DNA from 3 places in the Kitasatospora sp. NPDC050463 genome. Region 1 is predicted to be linked to each of the others. Evidence: riboswitches for the same ligand, from Rfam matches in the RefSeq annotation. Region 1 holds a riboswitch; each other region holds the start of a gene.

The links. Region 1 has a riboswitch for cobalamin ahead of AB0J08_RS13515 (cobalamin biosynthesis protein). Riboswitches for the same ligand answer to the same signal wherever they lie in the genome.
Region 2: linked by a shared signal. The riboswitch ahead of AB0J08_RS25190 (ribonucleoside-diphosphate reductase subunit alpha) and the one ahead of AB0J08_RS13515 (cobalamin biosynthesis protein) in region 1 are both predicted to bind cobalamin.
Region 3: linked by a shared signal. The riboswitch ahead of AB0J08_RS39520 (HoxN/HupN/NixA family nickel/cobalt transporter) and the one ahead of AB0J08_RS13515 (cobalamin biosynthesis protein) in region 1 are both predicted to bind cobalamin.

Annotation. Positions count from the first base shown of each region.
Region 1 covers NZ_JBFAJO010000017.1:51,588-58,992, forward strand. The annotation lists gene AB0J08_RS13505 (putative cobaltochelatase) at 1-687, opposite strand, end outside; gene AB0J08_RS13510 (cobyric acid synthase) at 680-2,221, opposite strand; gene AB0J08_RS13515 (cobalamin biosynthesis protein) at 2,218-3,189, opposite strand; cobalamin riboswitch at 3,285-3,448, opposite strand; gene AB0J08_RS13520 (helix-turn-helix transcriptional regulator) at 3,689-4,405, shown strand; gene AB0J08_RS13525 (alpha/beta fold hydrolase) at 4,580-5,695, shown strand; gene AB0J08_RS13530 (hypothetical protein) at 6,147-7,405, shown strand, end outside.
Region 2 covers NZ_JBFAJO010000042.1:57,102-64,506, reverse strand. The annotation lists gene AB0J08_RS25190 (ribonucleoside-diphosphate reductase subunit alpha) at 1-1,116, opposite strand, end outside; cobalamin riboswitch at 1,303-1,443, opposite strand; gene AB0J08_RS25185 (hypothetical protein) at 2,178-3,158, shown strand; gene AB0J08_RS25180 (glycosyl hydrolase) at 3,321-4,778, shown strand; gene AB0J08_RS25175 (hypothetical protein) at 4,928-5,710, shown strand; gene AB0J08_RS25170 (glycosyltransferase family 2 protein) at 5,781-7,232, shown strand; gene AB0J08_RS25165 (hypothetical protein) at 7,257-7,405, shown strand, end outside.
Region 3 covers NZ_JBFAJO010000134.1:4,387-11,791, forward strand. The annotation lists gene AB0J08_RS39490 (DUF3995 domain-containing protein) at 1-291, opposite strand, end outside; gene AB0J08_RS39495 (sigma-70 family RNA polymerase sigma factor) at 430-960, shown strand; gene AB0J08_RS39500 (SRPBCC family protein) at 957-1,436, shown strand; gene AB0J08_RS39505 (hypothetical protein) at 1,557-3,587, shown strand; gene AB0J08_RS39510 (hypothetical protein) at 3,629-5,311, opposite strand; partial or broken gene AB0J08_RS39515 (metalloregulator ArsR/SmtB family transcription factor) at 5,484-5,819, opposite strand; cobalamin riboswitch at 5,902-6,095, shown strand; gene AB0J08_RS39520 (HoxN/HupN/NixA family nickel/cobalt transporter) at 6,128-7,300, shown strand.

The sequences.
Region 1 (7,405 bases):
GGCGAAACCGGTCGGGTCGGCGTCGTACGCCAGCCGGCGGCGGACCACCTCGGCGCGCTCCGCCGGCTCCCGGGTGGCGGCGATCTCCACGGTCAGGCCGAACCGGTCGAGCAGCTGGGGGCGCAGCTCGCCCTCCTCCGGGTTCATCGTGCCGACCAGCAGGAACCGCGCCGCGTGCCGGACCGAGACGCCCTCGCGCTCCACGTAGGAGCGGCCCATCGCTGCCGCGTCCAGCAACAGGTCCACCACGTGGTCCTGGAGGAGGTTGACCTCGTCGATGTAGAGCACGCCCCGGTGCGCCCGGGCCAGCAGACCGGGCTCGTACGCCTTGACGCCCTCGGCCAGCGCGCGCTCCAGGTCCAGCGAGCCGACGATCCGGTCCTCGGAGACGCCGACCGGCAGCTCGACCAGCCGGGCCGGCCGGTGGTGCTCCTCGGCGCCGTCGTGCGCGCCGTCCGGGCAGTTCGGGTCCGGTGCGACCGGGTCGCAGGCGAAGCGGCAGCCGTCGACGGCGGCGATGGACGGCAGCAGGCCGGCCAGCGCACGCACCATGGTCGACTTGGCGGTGCCCTTCTCGCCGCGCACCAGCACGCCGCCGACGGCCGGGGAGACCGCGTTGAGCAGCAGCCCGAGCCGCAGGTCGGCCATCCCGACGATGGCCGTGAAGGGGTAGCGGACGTCACTCATGATTCTCCAAGGGGGCCCCGGGCGGCAGGAACGGCAGCGAACCCGCGGCCGGCACCCCGCCCTCGATCAGCTTCCACAGCGCGTCGGTGTCCGCGTGCTCCTCGATCAGGTCGCCCAGCCGGTCCAGCCGGGCCTCGCGCGCCTCGGCGAACGACGTGTCCGGCGCGGGCACGAAGGCCCGGCCCGCCGCCGCGGCCACCTCGCGCAGCAGCTCGCGCCGGAAGGCGTCGTTCTCCAGCACGCCGTGCCAGGTCGTCCCCCAGACCGCGCCGACCCGGCAGCCGTCCAGGCTCCGGCCGTCCTCGTCGGAGACGAACGCGGCGCCGCCCTCGACGGTCACCACGCCGTGGTGGATCTCGTACCCCGCGACCGGCTGCCCGAACGCCCGGCCGAGCGGCCGGGCGAGCACCTTCTCGGCGCCGAACCGGACGTGGGTGGGCAGCAGGGCCAGGCCGTCGACGGCGCCGGCCCGGGACTCGACCTCGTCGTGGATGGTGCGCGCCAGCATCTGGTAGCCCCCGCAGACGCCGAGGACCGGCAGCCCGGCCGCGGCCCGGGCCCGCAGGGCCGGCTCCAGGCCGCGCTCGCGCAGCCAGGCCAGGTCGGCCACGGTGGCCCGGGTGCCGGGCAGGATCACCAGGTCGGCGTCGGCCAGCTCCTCGGGCCGGGTGGCCCAGCGGACCAGCACCCCGGGCTCCTGGGCCAGCGCGTCCACGTCGGTGAAGTTGGAGAGCCGGGGGAAGCGCACCACGGCGACCCGCAGCACGTCGGCGCCGAGCGGCCCACGGCCCTCGGTGCGGTCCACCACGGTGGTGAGGTCCAGGGAGTCCTCGGCGTCCAGCCAGAGCCCGGACAGCATCGGCAGGGTGCCCAGCACCGGACGGCCGGTCAGCTCGCGCAGCATCTCCAGCCCGGGCGCCAGCAGCCGCGCGTCGCCGCGGAACTTGTTGACGAACCAGCCCGCCACATGCCGCTGGTCCTCCTGCGACAGCAGCGCCAGCGTCCCGTACATCGCCGCGAAGACGCCGCCCCGGTCGATGTCGCCGACCACCACGACCGGCAGGGCGGCGGCGGTGGCCAGGCCCATGTTGGCGATGTCCCGGTCGCGCAGGTTGATCTCGGCGGGCGATCCGGCGCCCTCGCAGACCACCACGTCGTAGCGGCGGCGCAGGTCGGCCAGGCACTCCAGGGCCCGCTCCAGCAGGACGGGCTTGCGTTCGCGGTAGTCCAGTGCGCCGACCTCGGCGACCGCGCGGCCGAGCAGCACCACCTGGCTGCGACCGTCCGCGCCGGGCTTGAGCAGCACCGGGTTCATCGCCGCCTCGGGCTCCACCCGGGCCGCCTGGGCCTGCATCGCCTGGGCGCGGCCGATCTCGGCGCCGTCGGCGGTGACGAAGGAGTTCAGCGACATGTTCTGCGCCTTGAACGGCGCCACGGCGACGCCCTGTCGGGCCAGCCAGCGGCAGATGCCCGCGGTGACCACGCTCTTGCCGGCGTCCGAGGTCGTCCCGGCGACCAGCAGTGCGTTGCTCATGCGCTCCCCCTTCTCTTCCCCGCCTTGAGTGCCTGCACGACGGCGTGCCCGGCGACGGTCGTACCCAGTGCCAGCAGTCCCACCCGGCGGGAGAGCCGGCAGGCGCGCTCGATGTCGTCCACCGTCACCGGCCGCAGCTCGCCGCCCAGCACCGGCCGGTGCTCCACCCGGGAGCCGTACCGCAGGGTGCCGCCGAGGCGCACGCCGACGGCGCCGGCGAAGGCCGACTCGGCCTGACCCGCGTTGGGGCTGGGGTGGGCGGAGCCGTCCCGGCGCCAGACCCGCCAGGCCGTCCGGGGCTCGGGCGCGGCGGCGACCGTCAGCAGCGCGGTCAGCCGAGCGCCCGGCCAGCCCGCCACGTCGTCCAGCCGGGCCGAGGCCCAGCCGAACCGGACGTGGCGCGGCGAGCGGTGACCGACCATCGCGTCCAGGGTGTTGACCGCGCGGAACGCCAGCAGCCCGGGCGCCCCCGCGAGGGCCCCCCAGACGAGCGCGTTGACCACGGCGTCGGCGGTGTTCTCGGCGACCGACTCGACCACCGCGCGGGCGATCTGCTGCTCGTCGAGCGCGCTCGGGTCGCGTCCGCACAGGTGCGGCAGCCGCTCGCGCGCCGCCGCGAGGTCGTGAGCGGCGAGCGAGCGTCCGATCGTGCGGGCCTCGCGGGTGAGCGAGGTGCCGCCGAGCACCGTCCAGGTCGCGGCGGCGGTCAACGCGGCCCGTCCGAGCGGCCGGCGGCCCAGGGTGCGGTCGGCGGCCACCGCGCCGGCCGCGACGGCGCCCACGCAGAGCGCGGTGAACGCGGTGCCCACGGCACGGTCGTCGCGGTGGATCCGGCGCTCCAGGCGGGCGGCCGCGCTGCCGAAGACGGCCACCGGGTGGCCGCGGCGCGGGTCGGCGAAGCGGGCGTCGGCGAGGTACCCGGCGGCGGCGCCCAGCGCGTAGGCGGCGGCGCGGGTCAGCGGGCGCACGGCGGACAGCGGAGGGCTCGGAAGGTCGGGGCAGCCTGCATCGCGTGCGTGTCCTCACTCAGGGTCCGCGCCCTGGATCGACGTACCGGGGGCGAGAGTCTCCTGGCTTCCGGGGCGAGCGCACTTCCGGGCCGTCCAGCGGCTTGTGACGGCCCGCCGCGATGGGCCCCCTCCGGTGCCGTGGCGGGCAAGGAGGGACTCCGAGTGTGCTCCCCGGTGACAGTGGCGGGACCGCGCCGGACTCGCACCGGCTTCCTCTGCATGCCTCCGTTTGGCTGAAGGATCCCATCACGCGGTCGAACCGTGCGTCAACCGAGGTCGCGGAGGGGTTGGTCACAGCGCCGCAGGGTTTCCCGGCCCCGTCGCTACCTCCGATCGGCACCCCCTGCAGGGGCATGACAGCCTGTGGGATCGTCCAGGCGCCCGGAGGAGCCTCCAGGCCCGCTTCGTGTGTTCGGCGGCTGGGGGGCGGCCGAACCACGCCCTACCGTCTGGTCCCATGCGACGCAGAGAGCCACCCGCCGTGCCCCCGGTGCCCTTCTCGCCCGCGGCCGCCCGCGCGCACCGCGCCGGCCTCGGCCTGACCCCCGAGCAGGTGGCCGAGGGCATGGCCGCGCACGGCGTCCGGCTGGTGCCCGCCCACGTGCTCGGCTGGGAGAGCGGTGAGCTGCGCCCCGCCGAGGAGGAGTTCATCGCGCTGGCCCGGGCGCTCTGGTGCCCGCCGGTCCAGCTGATGGGCGTCCGCCCGGCCCGGCTGCGGGACTTCCGGGTCGCCCGGGAGCTCGACCAGGAGAGCGCGGCCCGCCGGATCGGCATCGCCCTGCGGCAGTACCAGCAGGCCGAGGCGACCGGCCGGTGGGACGGGGACCAGGAGCAGACGTACGCGCTGGCCCGGGCGCTCGGCCTGACCCTGCGCGAGCTGGTCGCGGTGACGGGCCGGTCGCAGGAGCTGGACCGGCGGCTGCGGCAGACCGTGGACGGCCGCTGGCAGGCGCACGTCCGGGCGATCGGCCGGATCGTGCCGGTGCACGAGGGCGACCTCGCCGCCGTGCTGACGGTGCTCCAGAACGAGCACCAGGTCTCCTCGCACTGGGGCGCCGGCAGCTGGGGCTCCCCGGCCCGGGCGGCGGGCACCCCCGGGGCGCCGGGGGCCCGGCCGCTCGGCGAGCGGTTCTGGGAGCTGCTGGGGCGGCTGGAGACGGGGATCCCGGCCTGACGGGCCGCGGGCTTCCCCGGCCCCGCCCCGGCCCCGCTGCGCCCCGCCCCGCCTCGGCGCGGCGATCCCGTGCCGCCGTGACCCGGACGGCCGTGTCCGGTGGCCGGGCGCCGTCCCCGCGAGTGGACTGGTGGGCACAGTGCCCAGTCCGCGACCAACAGAGCGGGGAGCGATATGCGTTGGGGAACCGCAGCCGCGGTGGCGGCCGCCGTCGTCGGCACCGGGGCCGCCGTCCTGCTGATCGGCCGGAGGGCGTCCGAGCGGATGGTCCACCCGGCGGTCGCCCGCGAACGGGCCGCCGGCCCCGTCGTGGTGCTGACCCTCGCCGCCGGACGGGCCACCTTCACCCGCAGCGCCGAGAGCGCCCGCCCCGGCCGCTGGGCCGTCGAGTGGGCCGACGGCGGGCACGCGGTGGTCGACGAGATCCTGCACGCCGACGAGCGGGGCGTCACCCGGCGGCTGGTCCGCGCCGACCGGGGCACCCTGGCACCCGGCACCGCGGTCCGCTTCACCCCCCGGGTCCACCTCGGCGATCCGACCGTCGCACTCGGCCTGCCGTTCACCGAGACCGCCGTCGAGGGCGAACTGGGCGCGCTGCCCGCCTGGTGGCTCGACGGCAAGCGCGGCACCTGGGTGATCCTGGTGCACGGCCCCGGAGCCGACCGGCAGCAGAGCCTCCCGGTGATCCCCGTCCTGCACCGGCTCGCCCTGCCCGTACTCGCCGTCACCTACCGCGGCGACCAGGGCGCGCCGGCCTCCCCGGACGGCCTCGGTCACTTCGGCGAGACCGAGTGGCGGGATGTCGAGGCCGCCCTGCGGCTGGCCCTCGACAGCGGTGCCGGGCGGGTGATCCTGTACGGCTGGTCGCTCGGCGCGACCATGGTCCTCCAGACCGCGGCCCGCTCCGCCTGGGCGTCCTCGATCAGCGGCCTGGTGCTGGACTCGCCCGTGCTCGACTGGCCGGCCACCGCCCGCCGGGGCGCCGCCCGGGCCGGCTACCGGGGCGCCGCCGCCGAGCTGGGCGCGCTCGCGGCCGAGGGCCGTGCCGGTGTGGACCTGGCCGACTTCGCCCGCCTCGCGGACGGCACCGACCTGCGGGTGCCCACGCTCCTGCTGCACAGCCCCGACGACGCGCTGGCCCCCTGGCAGGCCGCCGCCCGGCTCGCCGACCGCCGCTCCGACGTGGTCGGCCTCCAGGCCGTCCCCGGCGGGGAGCACGCCGGCCTCTGGAACGCCGACCCCGACCGCTACGAGGAGCACCTGCGGCGCTGGCTCACCCCACTGATGTGAGTCGCGGCCGCCTCCGGGCTCCGGCCGCAGCCGCTCCGGCCCCCGCGGCCGCCGGGGCCGGAGCCTCGGCGAGGGCGCCCCGCGCCACCGCCGGCCCGTCTCCTCCCGTCCCGTCCGCCACACCGCCCCCAGGCTGGCGTGTCCGCGTCATACAGATCCGGCCAGGCGGTTTGGCCTCTGTTGCCCGATCTTGTCGACCCCCCGTGACCGCCTCCCGGTGGTCGGGGCCGATCGGATGTGACAGAAGGCCGGTACAAGGGGAAGACTGCTCGACGTGACGTCTCGGAATCCGCGCGACCGTGATGCCCAGCTCCCGCCGACGATCGGCTCCGGTGCGACGGTGACCCGTCTCCCCGGAACTGCCCACCGCCCCGCCGGCGCCAGGCCGGGCGGCTCCGGCGTACCCCGCCGACGAGGCCCCGCACCCGCCCCCGGCCGTGGCCGGGTCCCGGTGCCGGAAGGCTTCCCCGCTCCCGCCGAGCTCGCCCCGCTGGCCCGCCGGATGCTGATCGACGCCGTCCGCATCGCCCGCTGGGCCGGTGAACTCGCCGAGGTCGACAAGCGCGGCGAGCTGCTCCCCGACGACGCCCGGGCCGCCGGCCGCGCCCTCGCCATGACGGTGGGCGCCGCCAGCCGGGCCTGGGGCCAGGCCCTGCTGGTCGGCCTGGTCGAGGCCCGGGACGGCGGCGCCGCCCCCGGCTGGCGCCTGCACGCCTGGGAGCACGACGACGAGGCCGTGGTCCGCGGCTGGTCGGCCCTGTTCGACGCCTGGACGCTGCTCGCCCCGGTGCCGCCGGCCGCCCTGCGCGGTGTCTTCGCGGTGCTCGCCGGGCAGGCCGTCGACCAGGCGCCGCAACTGCTCTCCTTCCTGCACCTGGTGGCCGGCCCGGTCGCCGACAGCGAACTGCTGGAGCTGCTGCGCCGGGGCCTGGACGAGCGTCGGGTCGGTGGCGGCGACGGCGCGCTGGGCCTCTCGCCCGTGCCGCACGCCGCGTCGGCGGTCTCCGCCGTCCGCGGCACCTGCCGCGAGCCGCAGATCGACACCCCGGCCGCGCCCTCCGACGTGGCCGCCGTCCTGGACTGGATGCTGGACGGCCTGGCCGCCGTCGGCGCGGTGGTCCGCAAGGACGACGCCGCCGAGCTCTCCCCGCTCGGGCACTGGGCGGTGCGGGCCAAGCTCGAGGAGATCTGCACCGTCGCGCAGACCGCCGCCGGGCACATCGAGCAGAGCGCCTTCGAGCTGCTCAACGCCTGCGCCGACTACTCGCCGGGCCCGGCCCGCGCCGAGTTCCGCGCCTGGGTGGCCGCCCGCCCGGCCGACCGGGCGGTGGCCGAGCTGCTGGACGCCGCGCAGGGCGACGACGCCCTGGTCCGCGGCCTCGCCTTCGAGGCGCTGCGGGTGGCCGGCTCCACCGCCGAGCAGGCCGTCCGGGCCGCCGTGGACGCGCCCGTGCTGCGCCCCTACGCGCTGCTCTGGTTGGCCGAGCAGTCGGACGAGGGCGTCGCCCCGGCCGATGTGCTGGGCGCGGAGGACGCCGCCTGGCTCTGGGTGGACACCGCGGCCGCCGTGCTCGATCACGGCGAGACCGAGCTGCTGGTGGGCCATGTCGAGGGTGCCTCGGCCGGCGACCCGGTCCGGCTGTTCGCCCGCGCCCGGCAGTCCGGCCACCCCCGGGCGGCCTCGGTGCTGACCGCCGTCTCCGGCGTCCA
Region 2 (7,405 bases), on a different contig from region 1:
CGCCTCGTCGAAGTCGGCGCCCCAGAGGTCGACCAGCTCGGGCACGTCGGCGGGGGAGAACAGCGACCAGTCGGCGTTGGCGTTGACCCGGCGCATGAACTCGTCCGGGATCCAGTGCGCCAGGTTCAGGTTGTGGGTGCGGCGCGCCTCCTCACCGGTGTTGTCGCGCAGCTCCAGGAACTCCTCGATGTCCGCGTGCCAGGTCTCCAGGTAGACGCAGGCCGCGCCCTTGCGCCGGCCGCCCTGGTTGACCGCGGCGACCGACGAGTCGAGGGTGCGCAGGAACGGCACGATGCCGTTGGACTTGCCGTTGGTGCCCCGGATCAGGCTCCCGCGCGAGCGGATCCGCGAGTAGGACAGGCCGATGCCGCCGGCGTGCTTGGAGAGGCGGGCGATCTGGGCGTACCGGGAGTAGATCGAGTCCAGGTTGTCCAGCGGCGAGTCCAGCAGGTAGCAGCTCGACATCTGCGGGTGCTTCGTGCCGGAGTTGAAGAGGGTCGGCGAGGAGGTCAGGTACTCCAGCCGGCTCATCAGGCCGTACAGCTCGGAGACCTCGCGCACCGACTGCTCGTTGTCGCCGACCGCCAGGCCGCAGGCGACGCGGAGCAGGAACTGCTGCGGGGTCTCGACGACCTTGCGGGTGATCGGGTGGCGCAGCAGGTAGCGGGACTGCACGGTGCGCAGGCCGAAGTACTCGAAGCGGTCGTCGCCCTCGGGGTCGATCAGCGCGTTCAGGGCGACGGCGTGCTTGCCGACGAAGTCGGCGGTGGCGTCGCCGATCAGGCCCTCGGCGTGGCCGACCGCGATCGAGTCCGAGAAGGTGACCGAGCCCTGGCTGTTCGCCTCGTCGACGATCTCCAGCGCCAGCAGGCGCGCGGCCAGCTTCGAGTACTGCGGGTCCTCGGCGATCATCGACGCTGCGGCGTCCACGGCCAGCCCGCGCAGCTCGGCGAAGTCCGAACCGGCGTGGCGGCCGCGCAGCGCGGCGGCGGCGACATGGCCGGGGTCCACCTGGGGGAGGTCGGTGCTGCGGTCGGTCAGCAGCCGGAGCAGCGTGCCACCGGGGTCGGACACCGTCGGGTCGACGGGGGCGGAGCTGGAACCCTGGGCGGGCAGGGTGACTGAGGCAGCGGTGGTCAAGGCGCTCTCTCCTGGCGGCGATCGGCGTCGGTGGCTCGGGGCCGGGCCGTTCGGGGCAGGGGAGCACGGCGCGACGGCCGGACGGCGTCGCGCGACGGTGGCATCCCCGGCCCGCCCGCGAGGCCCGGAAGTAGTACTGGTGCGAAAGGCCTCTGCGGGGAGGCCAGGCAGCACGCCGTTGGCAGGTACTCGGACTCGCGGGCTCTGTCGGAGCCGCCCGCACACCGCTGCGGGGCAGTCCCGGACTCGCACCGGGTTCCCCTGCGTCGACAGCAGGGTCGAGCATACATCTAGTGGTGTCTGCTCGATGCGACACCACATGTTGTGCGGCATCGCGTGTCGACGTGATGGCCGGTGGTACCGGCAAGGGGCTGTTCCCGGGCTGTTCCGGGGCCGTGTCGGGGCTTTCGCGGCTCTGGCGGCGGGCTGTCCGCGAAGGCTGTTCCGGGGCCGTTTCGGGCCCGTTCCGGGGCCTTCGCGACGCCCTGTGACGGTCGTCGCAGGCGTCCGGGAGCCCGCCGGGTGTTCGGATTCGGAAACGGAACGGCCACCGGGCGGACCCTCCGTCAGGGGCATGCCCTACGATCTCGGCTCATGAGCGAGCGGAGCGAGCGAATCATCAACATCAGCGCGATTCGCGAAGCGACCGCCGAGCGCAGTGAGGTGGGCGCATGAGCGACGGAACGGGCACGCCCGGGGAGTGGGCCGACCGGCCCGCCTCGCCGGGGCAGCAGCCGCCCCCTCCCGCCGGGCCGGGGGGCGCACAGAACCAGCAGCAGCCGGGCACACCCGGACAGGCACCGCAGGGCCCGCCGCCCGGCGGTGGACCTGTCGTGCCCCCGCCCGCGCCGGTGCCGCCGGCTCCCGCGCCGTACCCCGGCGCGCCGCAGCCGGTGCCGCCGGCCCCGGGCGGGTTCGGGCCGCCGCCGGCCTCGTACGGGCCGCCGGTGCCCGCGCCGCAGCCGGCCGTCCCGCCGGTGCCCACGGTGCCTCAGCCGCCCGTGCCTCAGCCGCCGGTGCCGCAGCCTCAGCCACCGGTGCACGTGCAGCCGCCGGCGCCGCAGCCGGTCCAGCACCAGCACCCGCCGGTCCAGCCGCAGCCCCCGGTGCACCCGCAGCCTGTCCAGCCGCAGCCGCAGCCGCAGCCGCAGCCGCCGCAGCACCAGTGGCAGCCGCAGCCCCCGCAGCCCCAGCCCCCGGTGCAGCACGCCGAGCCGGACTGGGCCGCTCTCGCGGACCGCAACGAGGCGGAGGCCAGGCGCAAGGGCCGGACCCGGATCATCGGCGCGGCCGTCGCCCTGCTGGTGGTCGGCGGCCTGGTCGCCGGCGGCCTGCTGTTCATGAACAAGAAGGGCGACGACAAGAAGCCGGTCGCCGAGCCCACGTCCAGCGGTACGGCGGCCACCCAGCTGCCGGCGCCCACGCCCTCCGGCAAGGCGTCCCCGACGGCCACCGCGAGCGCCACGCCCGAGGACCCGTCGAAGCCGCTCTGGGAGGCCACCACCGACCCGGCGCCGCAGGACGCGGCGGCGCTCTTCTCGGCGCTCACCGTGACGGTCAACGGCACCACCTGGAACCGCACCGTGGTCTCGCTCGACTCGCCCTGCTGGGACGGCAACTCCACGGTCGGCGGCCTCGGCAAGGTCCTCGGTGACCAGGGCTGCCGCCAGGTGCTCCGGGCCACCTACGTCTCCGGCGACAGCGCGGTGACGGTCGGCGTCGCGGTCTTCGACCACAAGCAGCAGGCCGAGACCGCGGTGAAGAACTACGTCGGTCACCTCAAGGGCGCCGCCGCCCCCGGCTCCCCGGCGTTCTGCACCACCCCGGGCTGCACCAACACCAAGGGCACCCTGGGCCGGTACGGCTTCTTCACCGTCGAGGGCTCCGCCAAGGGCGGCAACACCGCGGACGCCGCCGCCACGGCGGCCGCCGTGGGCTTCGACGAGCACGTGAAGAACCAGCTGCTCCAGCGCACCAAGGCGGCGGGCGGCGCACCGGCCGCCACCCCGGTGGGCTGACGCCCCGCCCGGACCGGCAGGAGACACGCCCCGGCCCACGGCCGGGGCGTGTCCGCTCGCGCGGGCGCCGGGGAATGTGGCAGGCTCACCGGCTGTCAGTCGTACATGTGTTCCGGTTGTGACGGCGCAGGCCGGTGCCGGTGAGCATCCGGAGGAGTGTCCGTGGCCCTGCCCCGTGCGCTGCGTGCCAGGCCGGCCGTGCTGGCCGCGGCCGGTGTGGTACTCGCCGCCGGCGCGGTGGTGCTGGTCGGCCGGGCTGACGGCGACCGCCGGGACGACGCGCCCACCCGCAGCGTGCTCACGATGAACGGTGCCGGGCGCACCCTGCCGCCGGAGGTCGGCCGCGAGCTGCTGGCCCGCGACCCCGAGGCCTCGCCCAACGCGCGGGCCGTCCAGCAGCTCCTCGCCGACCTGGAGCGCGAGGCCCGCGCCGGCCGCTCCGGCGGGACGGTGATCGGCCAGCACGTCGAGGCGCACAACGAGCTCTACAACCCCGAGTACGGGGACTACCGGGGGACCAAGCCGGTCGGCTACTACTACAAGAAGGCCGCCGACATCACCGGCAAGCTGCCCGGCTTCGTCGAGACCGACCTCGGTCCCGGCTACGGCCAGAGCGGGTGGGGCGTCGGGAACCCGCGCTCCTACTCGGCGGGCCGGTGGCCCGCCTGCGCGGTCGGCTGGCAGTACACCGATGACGCCGTCGACCTGATGACCGCCGTCTGGTCCGGCCACCCGCGCCCGGACGACGGCACCTACGGGGCGTCGGGCACCGGGAAGAACTGCGACGGCACCACCACCGAGCTGCCCGACAACGGCGGCGGCCCGGCCGGGCTGGTCGGGATGTCCTTCCACCAGCCGTACCCGGGGTCGGACGTCAAGTCCTTCGACCGGGTGCTCTGCTCGGCCTCACCCGGGGCGAAGGACCCGGGCTGGTTCGCCCGGGTCGTCGACGGCGCCGGCAACACCCCCGAGTACCGCGCGCTGCTGAAGGACCTCTCCTTCCTGGCGGACCACCTGGAGTACCTCGCGGCCCACGACGTGCCGGTGCTGCTGCGCCCGTACCACGAGATGAACGCGGCCGACTGCGCCCGGGGCTTCTGGTGGTCGGGCCGCAAGCCCGCCGACTACCAGGCGCTCTGGCGGATCACCTACCACTACCTGGTGGAGACCAGGGGTCTGCACAACCTGCTGTTCGCCTGGACCCCGGTCTCCTGGGACGGCGCCCCGGGCGTCGACCCGTGGGACTACTACCCGGGGGCGCGGTACGTCGACGTGGTCGGGGTGGACGACTACAGCGGCAGCCCGGCGCACCCGATCGGCACCGGCGAGGTGTGGACCAAGCGCTACTACGACGGCCTGGCCGGCTACGACAAGCCGCGGATCCTGGCCGAGTCCTTCGCCGTCCCGGTCAACTCCCGCCAGCCGGACACCCTGCGGCGGACGCCGTGGACGATCTGGACGGTCTGGGGGCAGTCGCTGACGGCGGACAACCTGACCCCGGACCAGCCCCGCAACTCCAACGCCGACGTCAAGGCCACCTACGGCAACGGCCTGGCGCTCACCGGCGGCTCCGGTCCGTTCGGCGCGGACGTCGACTGGAGCGGTCTGCACGTCCGTTGAGCCGGCCGGCGCTCCGCAGTGACATCGGCAACATGTCCGCATCGCCTGAACCTGCGGAATTCCGGGTCCGTTCGCGCGTGTGGCATCCTGTGCCCCGGTATCGAACGGGTTGAAGCCGGGTGCGCCCGGCAGGGGCGGGGGTACGGGAGATGACACAGGCGCGTCCTGACCGCCTGGCCGGTGGCCTCGCGTTGGCCTGGGGGGCGGTGCTGCTCGGATGGGCGGTCTACAACTGCTTCTGGCAGGCCGGCTTCACCACCTTCGCCAAGGGGATCTTCTACTACGGCGGCTCCTCGGTGGCCGCCGAGACCGGCAGCCTCAACTTCGGCGTCCTGTACCTGGCTTCCGGCATCCTGCTGCTGCGCGGGCGGGACTGGGCGCGCGGCGTGGCGGTCGGGGTGGCGCTGGTCGAGGGCTACAACCGGGTGCGCAGCCTGACCGGCGCGCTGCTGGACGAGCCGCAGCGCCGCTGGTTCACCGGCACCACGGAGGGGTGGCTGAAGCTGGTGACCTTCGGGCTCGGCGTGGCCGTCACCGCGGCGCTGGCGGTGCTGCTGATCGGCTCGCTGCGGCGGTCCGGATCGCGCTGGGCGCCGGCCCCGGGCCCGTGGGCGGCCGGCGCGCAGCCGTCGCCGTTCCAGCCCCTGCCGGCCCAGCAGCCCGGTCAGCTGCACTGGTCGCTGCTGCAGACGCTCCCGCACGACCAGCCGGCCGGCCACCCGCAGGCCCAGCCCCCGCAGACCTGGCCGCAGCCCCAGCAGCAGCAGCCCGTCCCGCACGCCCGGACGGAGCCCGGCTGGGCCCCGCAGCCGGCCGCCGCACCGCAGCCGCAGCAGCAGCCCCAGTCACACCCCCAGCAGCCCTGGCCGGCCCCGCCGGTGACGCCCGGACCGGTACCGCCGGCCCCGGGGACGCCGCCCTACCAGGGGTAGCGCGCAGGACCCGCCGGCCCGGCCGGCAGGGTGAACGGACAGACGCAACAGACGAGGAACGACTTTCGCCATGACAGCACCAGCACCCGCGCGGACGGTACTCACCACGTCCCGCGAGGCCGCTCGGCTCGCCGACCGGCAGATGTCGTGGAAGCCGCGCATCGTCCCGTTCTACCTCTCCTTCCTGATCATCTTCTGCTTCTCGCTCTGGGCGTACGTGCCCAACCCGACCGCGCTCGGCTGGGCGATCACGATCCTCTGGGGCATGCCGGTCTTCGGCGTGCTGATCGGCTTCCAGGGCGTGCTGATGGTCCGCCGCCGGCTGCGCAAGGCGGACCGGATGACCCCGGCGGCGCCGGTCGACGACGACTACCTGATCGTGCTGGTGCCGACGATCGGCCGGCACGACACCTACCCGGCGCTGGAGCGCTCGGTGCTGTCGTACGTCGACCACCTGCCGGCCTATTTCCCGTGGATGCGGGTGGACATCCTCACCGAGGAGGGCTGCGCGGCCGGCGAGAAGATCGACGAGCTGGCCGGCCGCAACCCGCTGATCCGGGTGGTGACCGTCCCGAAGGCGTACCAGACGCCCAACGGCACCAAGTTCAAGGCCCGCGCCAACCACTACTCGCACGAGCTGCGGATCGAGGAGGGCGAGGCCGAGGACGACGTCTGGGTGCTGCACATGGACGACGACACCGGTGTCGGGCCCGACACCGCCGCCGCGGTGGCGCAGTTCATCAACCGGCAGCGCCGGGCCGGGGACGACGCCAAGCACATGGCGCAGGGCATCCTGACGTACCCCCGGGAGAACGCCGTCTCCACCTTCACCTGGCTCGCCGACGCGATCCGCCCGGCCGACGACATCGCCCGCTTCCGCGCGATGACCGGCACCGGGACGCCGATCGCCGGGGTGCACGGCGAACTGCTGCTGGTGCGTTCCTCGGTGGAGGCCACCATCGGCTGGGACTTCGGCCCCGACACCATCGTCGAGGACGCCCAGATGGCGCTCAACTTCTGTGTGCGCTACCCCGGGCGCAGCGACTGGTTCAACGGCCGCTGCTACGGCGCCTCGCCGGCCGGCCTCAAGGACTTCCTCAAGCAGCGCGAGCGCTGGGCCTGGGGCCTGGTGGCGCTCTGCTTCAACAAGAGCATCCCGCTGCGGTTCCGGCTGTTCATCGGGATGGGCATGGTCAGCTGGGTTCTGGGACCGCTCCAGCACGTCGGCCTGGTGCTGCTGATCGCCTGGTTCACCGGGACGATGAACACCTCGCCGGTGACCCAGTCGGTGGTGCTGGTCTGGTCGATCAACTTCGCCTACGTGATCTGGACGTACTGGGAGGGGCTGCGCCTGAACGTGGTGGGCTCGGCCGACCACCGGCGCAAGTGGTGGGAACCGATGGCGGTGGTCGCGGCCATTCCGCTGTTCTCCCTGCTGGAGGGCTGGGGCGGCATGCGGGGGCTGATCAAGTTCCTGCGCCGCGAGGAGAACAAGTTCGTCGTCATCGCCAAGCCGGCCTGACCGGCGACCAGGGACTGCTGAACCATGAAACGTTTCGTCATCTTCATCCTGCCGACCGCCGTACTCGGTCTCACCGTGGGCGTGCCGATCATCTGGGGCGACCACCCGATCAAGTTCGACCACAAGCGCCCGACCGAGGTGCACTGGGCCGGGGCCGCCAACGAGCAGGGCCG
Region 3 (7,405 bases), on a different contig from region 1:
GCCGGCCACCGCACGCGGGCCCCAGCGCAGCACGACGCCGGGGAGCCGGCGGGCCACGCCGTCGAGCAGCCCGCCGCGGGCGAGCACCACGGTCGCGCCCGAGAACAGCAGGGTGGCCAGCGGCAGCACCACGCGCGGGGTGAACGGCACCTCGGCGTTGAGCACCGCGTACGAGAGCGAGGTCCCGTCCGGCGCGGGCCAGGTGCTGCCGGTGGCCCAGTAGACGTGCAGCAGGCCGTCGGTGGCGAGCACGGCGGCGACGGCGAGGGCGGCGGTGCGGTGGCGGTTCACGGAGTCTCCCGGGGTTCTCGACGCTGGGTCACCCCGCAGGAGCGGGCGGCGCGGCCGGACGTTCCCGTGGCGAGCGTCACACCCGAAAGTCGCGGGAGCGAGGGAACGTCCGGCCGCGTCGGCGCCTCTCACCCGGATGTGGATGGTCCCGAAGAACCCGATGCCGCCCCGGCCGAGCCGGACGTCGCCGCGCTGGTCCGCGCCGCCCAGCGGGGCGACCAGCTCGCCGTCGGCGAACTGCTGGAGCTGGTCACGCCGTATGTGCGCAGACTCTGCGGCCCGATCGCGCTGGACGACGGCGCCGACGCCACCCAGGAGGCGCTGATCGCGGTCTTCCGCAAGCTGCGCCAGCTCCGGGAGCCGGCCGCGCTGTTCGGCTGGGTGCGCTCGATCGCCGTCCGCGAGGCCGTCCGGCACGTCCGGAGGGTGGCGCACTGCGTCCCCGCCGACCTGTCCGAGCTGCCGCGCCCGGGCGACCCCGAGCTCGCCACCGACATCGAGGACGTCCTGGCCCGGCTGACGCCCGAACACCGGGCCGTGCTGGTGCTGCGCGACCTCGAAGGCCTGGACGAGCGGGCCACCGCCGAACTGCTGGGCGTGGCGGCCGGCACCGTGAAGTCCCGGCTGTCCCGGGCCCGACTCAGCTTCCGAAGGGCGTGGCAGCAGTGAGCGCGCAGACCCCCTGGCCGGTGGCCGCCTTCGACCCGGTGCGCCGCCTGCACGTCATCGCCGCCGTCACCCCCGGCGCGGCCGTCCGGGAGGCGCTGCTGGACGCACCCTTCGACCAGGTCTGGGCCGCCGCGGCCGACCTGGAGGGCGGGTTGCCGCGCTGGCTGCCGGACATCCGCGAGGTCCGCCTCGCCGCCCCCCGGGAGGGCGGCCGCCCGCAGGCCCTGGTGATCGGCCGGACCAGGCTGCGGGCCCGCTTCGACCTGGAGCTGGAGCCCGGCTGGTGCCTGATGCGCAGCCGGTTCCTGCTCGGCGGCATGGCGGCCCGGGCGGAACCGGACGGCACCCGCTTCGCCTTCCTCGGCGCCTTCCGCACCCCGGCCGGCGGCCTGCTCGGCCGCGCGCTGCGGCCCGCCACCGAGCCGCTGGCCGGGCGCTCACTGCGCCGATTCGCCCGCCTGGTGCGGGAGGGATGATGCGGGCTCAGGATCCACCGTAGGCTGAGAGCCTTCGATTCACGGGGGGTGGGCGCGGCCCCCATGCGCCGAGGGCTCTCGGGCCGAGGGCTCTTGGTCCGGCGCGGAGGGAGCGGGCGGATGGACGGCTACGAGACGGCCAACATCGTGTCGGGCACGGTGCACGGAAACGTGGTGCAGGCGCACACCTTCGTGCAGGCGCCGGCGCCGCCCGCGGGCGCGCCCCGCCAGATCCGGCCCTCCAGCGGTGCGTTCGTCAACCGCGGCGTGGAACTCGCCGCGCTGACCGCCGCGCTGGAGCGGACGGATCCGCTGCGCCCGTCCGTCGTCGCGCTGACCGGGCTCGGCGGTGTCGGCAAGACCGAGGTGGTCGCGCGGTGGGCCGAGCAGAACGCCGGCGACTTCCCCGGCGGTCAGCTGTACGCGGATCTCACCACCGTGCGCCACCAGGGCGGCGTGGACCTGGGCGAGGTCCTGGGCGGCTTCCTGCGGGCGCTCGGGGTCCACCGGGACTTCGTGCCCGAGCGCCTGCCCGAGCGGGCGGCGCTGTTCCGGACGGTCACCTCGGCGGGCGGGCTGCTGGTCTTCCTCGACAACGTCGAACACGCCTCGGAGGTCCGGGCGTTGCTCCCGACGGCCGGGCTGGTCGTGGTCACCGGCCGGGCCCGGCTGCCGGGCCTGGCCCTGGCGGGCGCGACCCTGCTCGACGTCGAACCGCTGCTCCCGGAGGCCGGTTCGGACCTCGTCCGCAGCTGGCTCGGCCCCGGGCGGGGCACCGACGACCAGCTCCACGACCTGGTGCGGCTCTGCGGCGGGCTGCCGCTGGCCCTCCAGGCGGTCGGGTCCGAGTTGCTCACCCGCGGCGGTCTGCCGGTGGAGCGGGTGGTGGCCGAACTGACGGACGAGGGCGGCAGACTGGCGGCGATCGAGCACCGGGAGGGCTCCGTGGTCGAACCGTTCGAGGCCGTGTACGCGCACTTCCCCGCGCACACCCGCCGGCTCTACCACCTGCTGGGGGTGCACCCGGGCTGGCACCTCACTCCCGAGCTGGCCGAGGCGGCCGGTGTCGAGCGGGCCGACGAGGCGCTGGGCGATCTGGTGCGGGCCCACCTGCTGCGCCCGGTGGCGGGCGAGACCCCGGACCCGGAGGAGCGCTATCGGACCCATGACCTGGTCCGGCTGCACGCCCGGCGGCATGCGCGGACCGACCCGGGGCGCCATGAGCTGCTGCGGCGGATCGTGGCCTACTACCGGGGCCGGGCCGCGGTGGCCGACCGGGCGGTCCTCGGTGACCGGCTGAGGCTGCAGGAGCCCCCGGAGGAGTCACTGCCCGGTTTCGCCGACCCGGTCGGGGCGATGGCCTGGTTGCAGGTCGAGCGGGCCGATCTGCTGGCGGTCCTGACGGCGGCCGCCGAGCAGGGCTGGCACGGCGAGGTCTGGCGGCTCTGCGAGTCGCTCTGGCCGCTCTACCACGGCCGCAAGCACTACGGCGACTGGATCGCCTCCCACCTCCTGGGCGTCGAGGCGGCGCAGTGGGACAACCGGCCGGACGCCGGGATCCGGATGCGCAACCAGCTCGCCCGGGCCCACTACGAGCTGGGGCAGTACCCGGCGGCGGCCGAGCAGTTGGCCGCCGCGACCGAGCTGCTGGCGCTGGTGGACGACCCGCGGCTGGCCGGTGTGCTGGTCGAGACCGAGGGGCTGCTCTGCCTGGCCGACGGCCGGCCCGAGCGGGCCGTGGAGTTGTTCACCCGGGCCCGGGAGGCCAATGCGGGGGACCCGCACGGCGTGGTGGTGCAGAGCTACCAGCTGGGTCAGGCGCTGATCGCGGCGGGCCGCGAGGCGGCGGCCCTGGCCGTCCTGGAGGAGGCGACCGCGCTGGCCGAGGAGACGCGGGACCGCTCGATGCTGGTGAAGCTGCCGCTGGTCCGGGGCCGGGCGCTCCGGGCGCTGGGGCGGCCGGAGGAGGCCGTGCGGCTGGTCTCCTCGGCGGCGGACCGGGCCGCCGCGCGGGACGAGCTGGTCAAGGAGGCCCAGGCCCGTGAACTGCTCGCCGAACTGGCGGACGAACTGGGCGACGCGGAGCTGGCCGGGAGCGCCCGGGCCCGGCTGCGCGACCTGCGGGCACGGGCGGGCGTCCTCGGCGGGTAGCGGAGCGCCGGACGGGTGGCGGCCGAGAGCCGGGCGGGCGGCTACGGCCGGGCGGTGAAGGTGACCCGGATGCGGCGCTCGCCCGTGCGGATGGTGAGCCCGCTCTGTGGCAGGGCCCGCGCGTCGCCGCCCTGCTGGAGCCAGAGGGCCACGGCCGAGCCGAGCAGCAGCGGGTCGAGCAGCGGCTTCGGCGCGCCCCACGGCCGCTCGGCGTGTGCCTCCAGCAGCAGGCCTGCGGGCAGTCGCAGCAGGTGACGGCTCTTGCCGAGCGCGGCCACCGCCAGGCCGAGCCCCGGGGACCGGAAGGCATCGGCCAGCCAGCGCTCGGCGGGCAGTTCGGCCCGGATCTCGGTACGGGCCAGCACCTCGGCGACGTCGCGCAGTTCGAGACGGCGTTCCTCGGCGTGGACCGCGTAGATCCCGCGGGTGGGCCCGTGGTCCGCGCCGACGGGGTAGCGCCGCAGCCCGACCTCGGTGCCCGAGACCGTCCCCTCCACGTCGTACGCGGACGGGCCGCGGTTGCTCCCCGGCAGCGGTCGCGGGTCGGGGTAGGGCGGCAGCCGGGGTTCCTCCGCCGGTTCGTCGAGCCGTGGCAGGTAGGAGTAGAGCAGCGGGCGCAGCAGCCGGGCCGACTGCCCGCGCCGGCCGAGCGAGCGGTCGGTGATCGGGCGCAGCGCGGCCGGGTCGTGCTTCGCCACGGCCTGTTCGAGCTGGGCCAGCAGGTCGCCGTCGGGGTCGAGCGGCGGCGCGGCCTGGCCGAAGGCGTAGCCGGGGGAGTGCGGGTCGAGTTCCTCGGCGCCGGTGGCGACCAGCAGGGTGTGGCGTTCCAGCGCGGCGCCGTAGAAGGACACCGAGCCGTGGTCGCCGATCAGGCAGTCGGCGGCGACCAGTGCGGCCTGCCAGCCCTGGTGCGGCGGGACGAGCCGGAGTCCGGAGCGTTCGGCGGCGGCGAGCAGGGCCTGCGGGTCGTGCCGGGCCCAGATGTTCGGGTGCAGGACGACGGCCACCGTGTACTCGTCGGCGGGGAGCCGGTCGACCAGTCGCAGCGGCAGCCGGGGGTGGCGGCCGAACAACGAGTGCTCGCTCCAGGTGGAGTTGACCACCACGAGTCGGCGGCCGTCCACGGCGCCGAGGGCGGCACGGTAGGCGTCCCGGGCGTCGAGGCTGCCCAGGATCCGGTCGAAGCACGGGTCGCCGACCACCCGTGCGTGCGGCAGCGCCTCGGGGCAGGAGATCCGCAGCCGGTCCAGCTGCTCCTCGTGGGAGAGGCCGAGGACGTCGACGAACACCTGTCCGCGGTAGGTCAGTTCGCGCCGGGAGAGGCCGGCGGCGGTGACGTTGTCCCCGGTGGACTGGCTCACCAGGCGGTTGTAGCCGGCGCCGTGCGGCAGGACGACCAGCGGGGCGTCGAGTCGGCCCATCGAGGAGTGCACGGCGCAGGCGACGGCCAGGTCGAAGCGGTGCCGGGTGGCCTCCGGCCAGTCCAGGACGGTGAACCCGGGCAGGGCGCGCAGGAATTCGTCGAGCCCCGCGGTGAAGGCGGAGCCGGGGTTGACGGTGAGGTAGAAGCGGATGCCGTCGCGGTCGCGGAGCAGGCTGAGCACGTCGAGGACGCGGGTGGCGGACGTGAGGGTGCGGACGACCGCCAGGACGCGGGCCTCGACCGGCCGGGTGTTCCAGCGGTCGTCGTCGGGCCAGGCCCGGGGACTGCGGCGGATCAGCACACGAAGATCGTACTCACCCGGGCCCGGCCCGGGCGGTTGGCCGGACGGTGGGTCAGCCGGCCGCGGCGGCGGGTGCGTGGTGTCCGGGCTCGTGGTGGTCCGGCTCGTGGTGCTCGGGCTCGTGGTGCTCGGGTGCGTCGGTCGGCTCGTGGTGCTCGGCGGCGGCGCACGCATCCAGCAGGGGGCGCATCGCGTCGTCCAGCAGCCGGTAGCGCACCACGCGTCCATCCTTGTCGCCGGTGACCACGCCCGCCGTGCGCAGCAGCCGCAGCGCCTGGGACACGGCCGGGTCGCGCATGCCGGTGGCGACCGCCAGGTCGGTGACGGCGAGCGGGCCGGCCCGGTGCAGGGCGAGCAGCAGGGCGAGCCGACCGGGGTCGGCGAGCAGCGAGAACCGCTCGGCCCAGGACCGGACGTGCCCGGGGTCGCCGATCGCGGCGATGGCCTCGCAGACCCGGTGTCCGTCGATGGTGCGGTGGCCCGCGCGGTCGGCCGGTACGAGATGCATACGGACATTCTTGCAGCCCCGGGCCTGTGATTCCGGACACCTGCGCAGGTGCGCAGCCTTGCAAGGGTGCGGCGGCGGCACCTACGGTGTTGCCCGCCGTGGTGTTCGGGAAGACCGGTGACGGACTCTCAGGAGTCCGGAGTCCGGAGCGGCCCTCGCCACTGTGATCGGGGGAGTCGTCCGTGCCCACGACGCCACTGGGTGCCCCGCGCGCCCGGGAAGGCGGGCACGGAAGCCCCGTCAGCCAGGAGACCGGCCACGGCATCTCACGAACGACTTTCCACGAGGTGCTGGAGCGTGATCCGAAGATGACCCTGCCCGAAACCGCCGCCCCCGCGGCACCCTCCGCCTTGCCCACCTTCCGCTGGAAGCGTGAGGACACCATCCGTACGGCCGGGCTGATGGGGGTGATCCTGGCCATGCACGTGGTGGCCTTCGGGACGCTCTTCTTCCTGGTCGCGCCCGAGGGCTACGCGGTCGGCACCCAGGTCTTCGGGGTGGGCCTGGGGATCACCGCGTACACCCTCGGCATGCGGCACGCCTTCGACGCCGACCACATCGCCGTGATCGACAACACCACCCGCAAGCTGATGGCGGACGGCAAGCGGCCCGTCTCGGTGGGCTTCTGGTTCGCCCTCGGGCACTCCTCGATGGTGGTCCTGATGGCCGTCCTGGTGGCGGGCGGCGCGCAGCTGGCCGACACGCTGATGGACGACGACTCGCCCACCCACCAGTGGCTGGGCGTGGTCGGCACCTCGGCCTCCGGCGTCTTCCTCTACCTGATCGGCGCGCTCAACCTGGCCGCCCTGTTCGGCATCCTCAGGGTGTTCCGGTCGATGCGGGCGGGTCGCTTCGACGAGGCGGAGCTGGAGGAGCACCTCAACTCGCGCGGCCTGCTCGCCCGGGTGCTGAACCGGGCGACCCGCTCGATCACCCGGCCCGGCCAGATGTTCCCGGTCGGCATGGTGCTCGGCCTCGGCTTCGACACCGCGACCGAGGTCACGCTGATGGTGATGGCCGGTTCCGGCGCGGCCTCCGGGCTGCCCTGGTACGCGATCGCCTGCCTGCCGCTGCTGTTCGCGGCGGGGATGAGCCTGTTCGACACGCTGGACGGGACGTTCATGAACTTCGCCTACCAGTGGGCGTTCTCCAACCCGGTGCGCAAGGTGTACTACAACCTGACCATCACTGGGCTGTCGATCGCGGTGGCGTTCATCATCGGGACCATCGAACTGGTCGGCGTGCTGCACGAGAAGCTGGACCTCACCGATCCGGTGAGCGGCTGGATCGCGGATCTCTCGTTGGACAACGTCGGTTATGTGATCGTCGGCCTGTTCGTGGTGGTCTGGGCGGCGGCGATCGCCTACTGGCGGCTGGCCGGCGTCGAGCGGCGCTGGAGCCCGCAGCCCGGGCACCCCGCCGGCGGGGTGCCCGCCCAGGGGGCCGCGGGCGCCGGGGACGCTGCCGAGATCGTGAAGTAGCCGGGCCGCACCCGGCCGCCCCCCCCCAGCGGGGGCCCCGCCCCCCCCGGCGGGGGGGGCCGCCGCGCGGGGCGCGGGGGGCGGGGGGGGGGAGCGGGGAGCAGG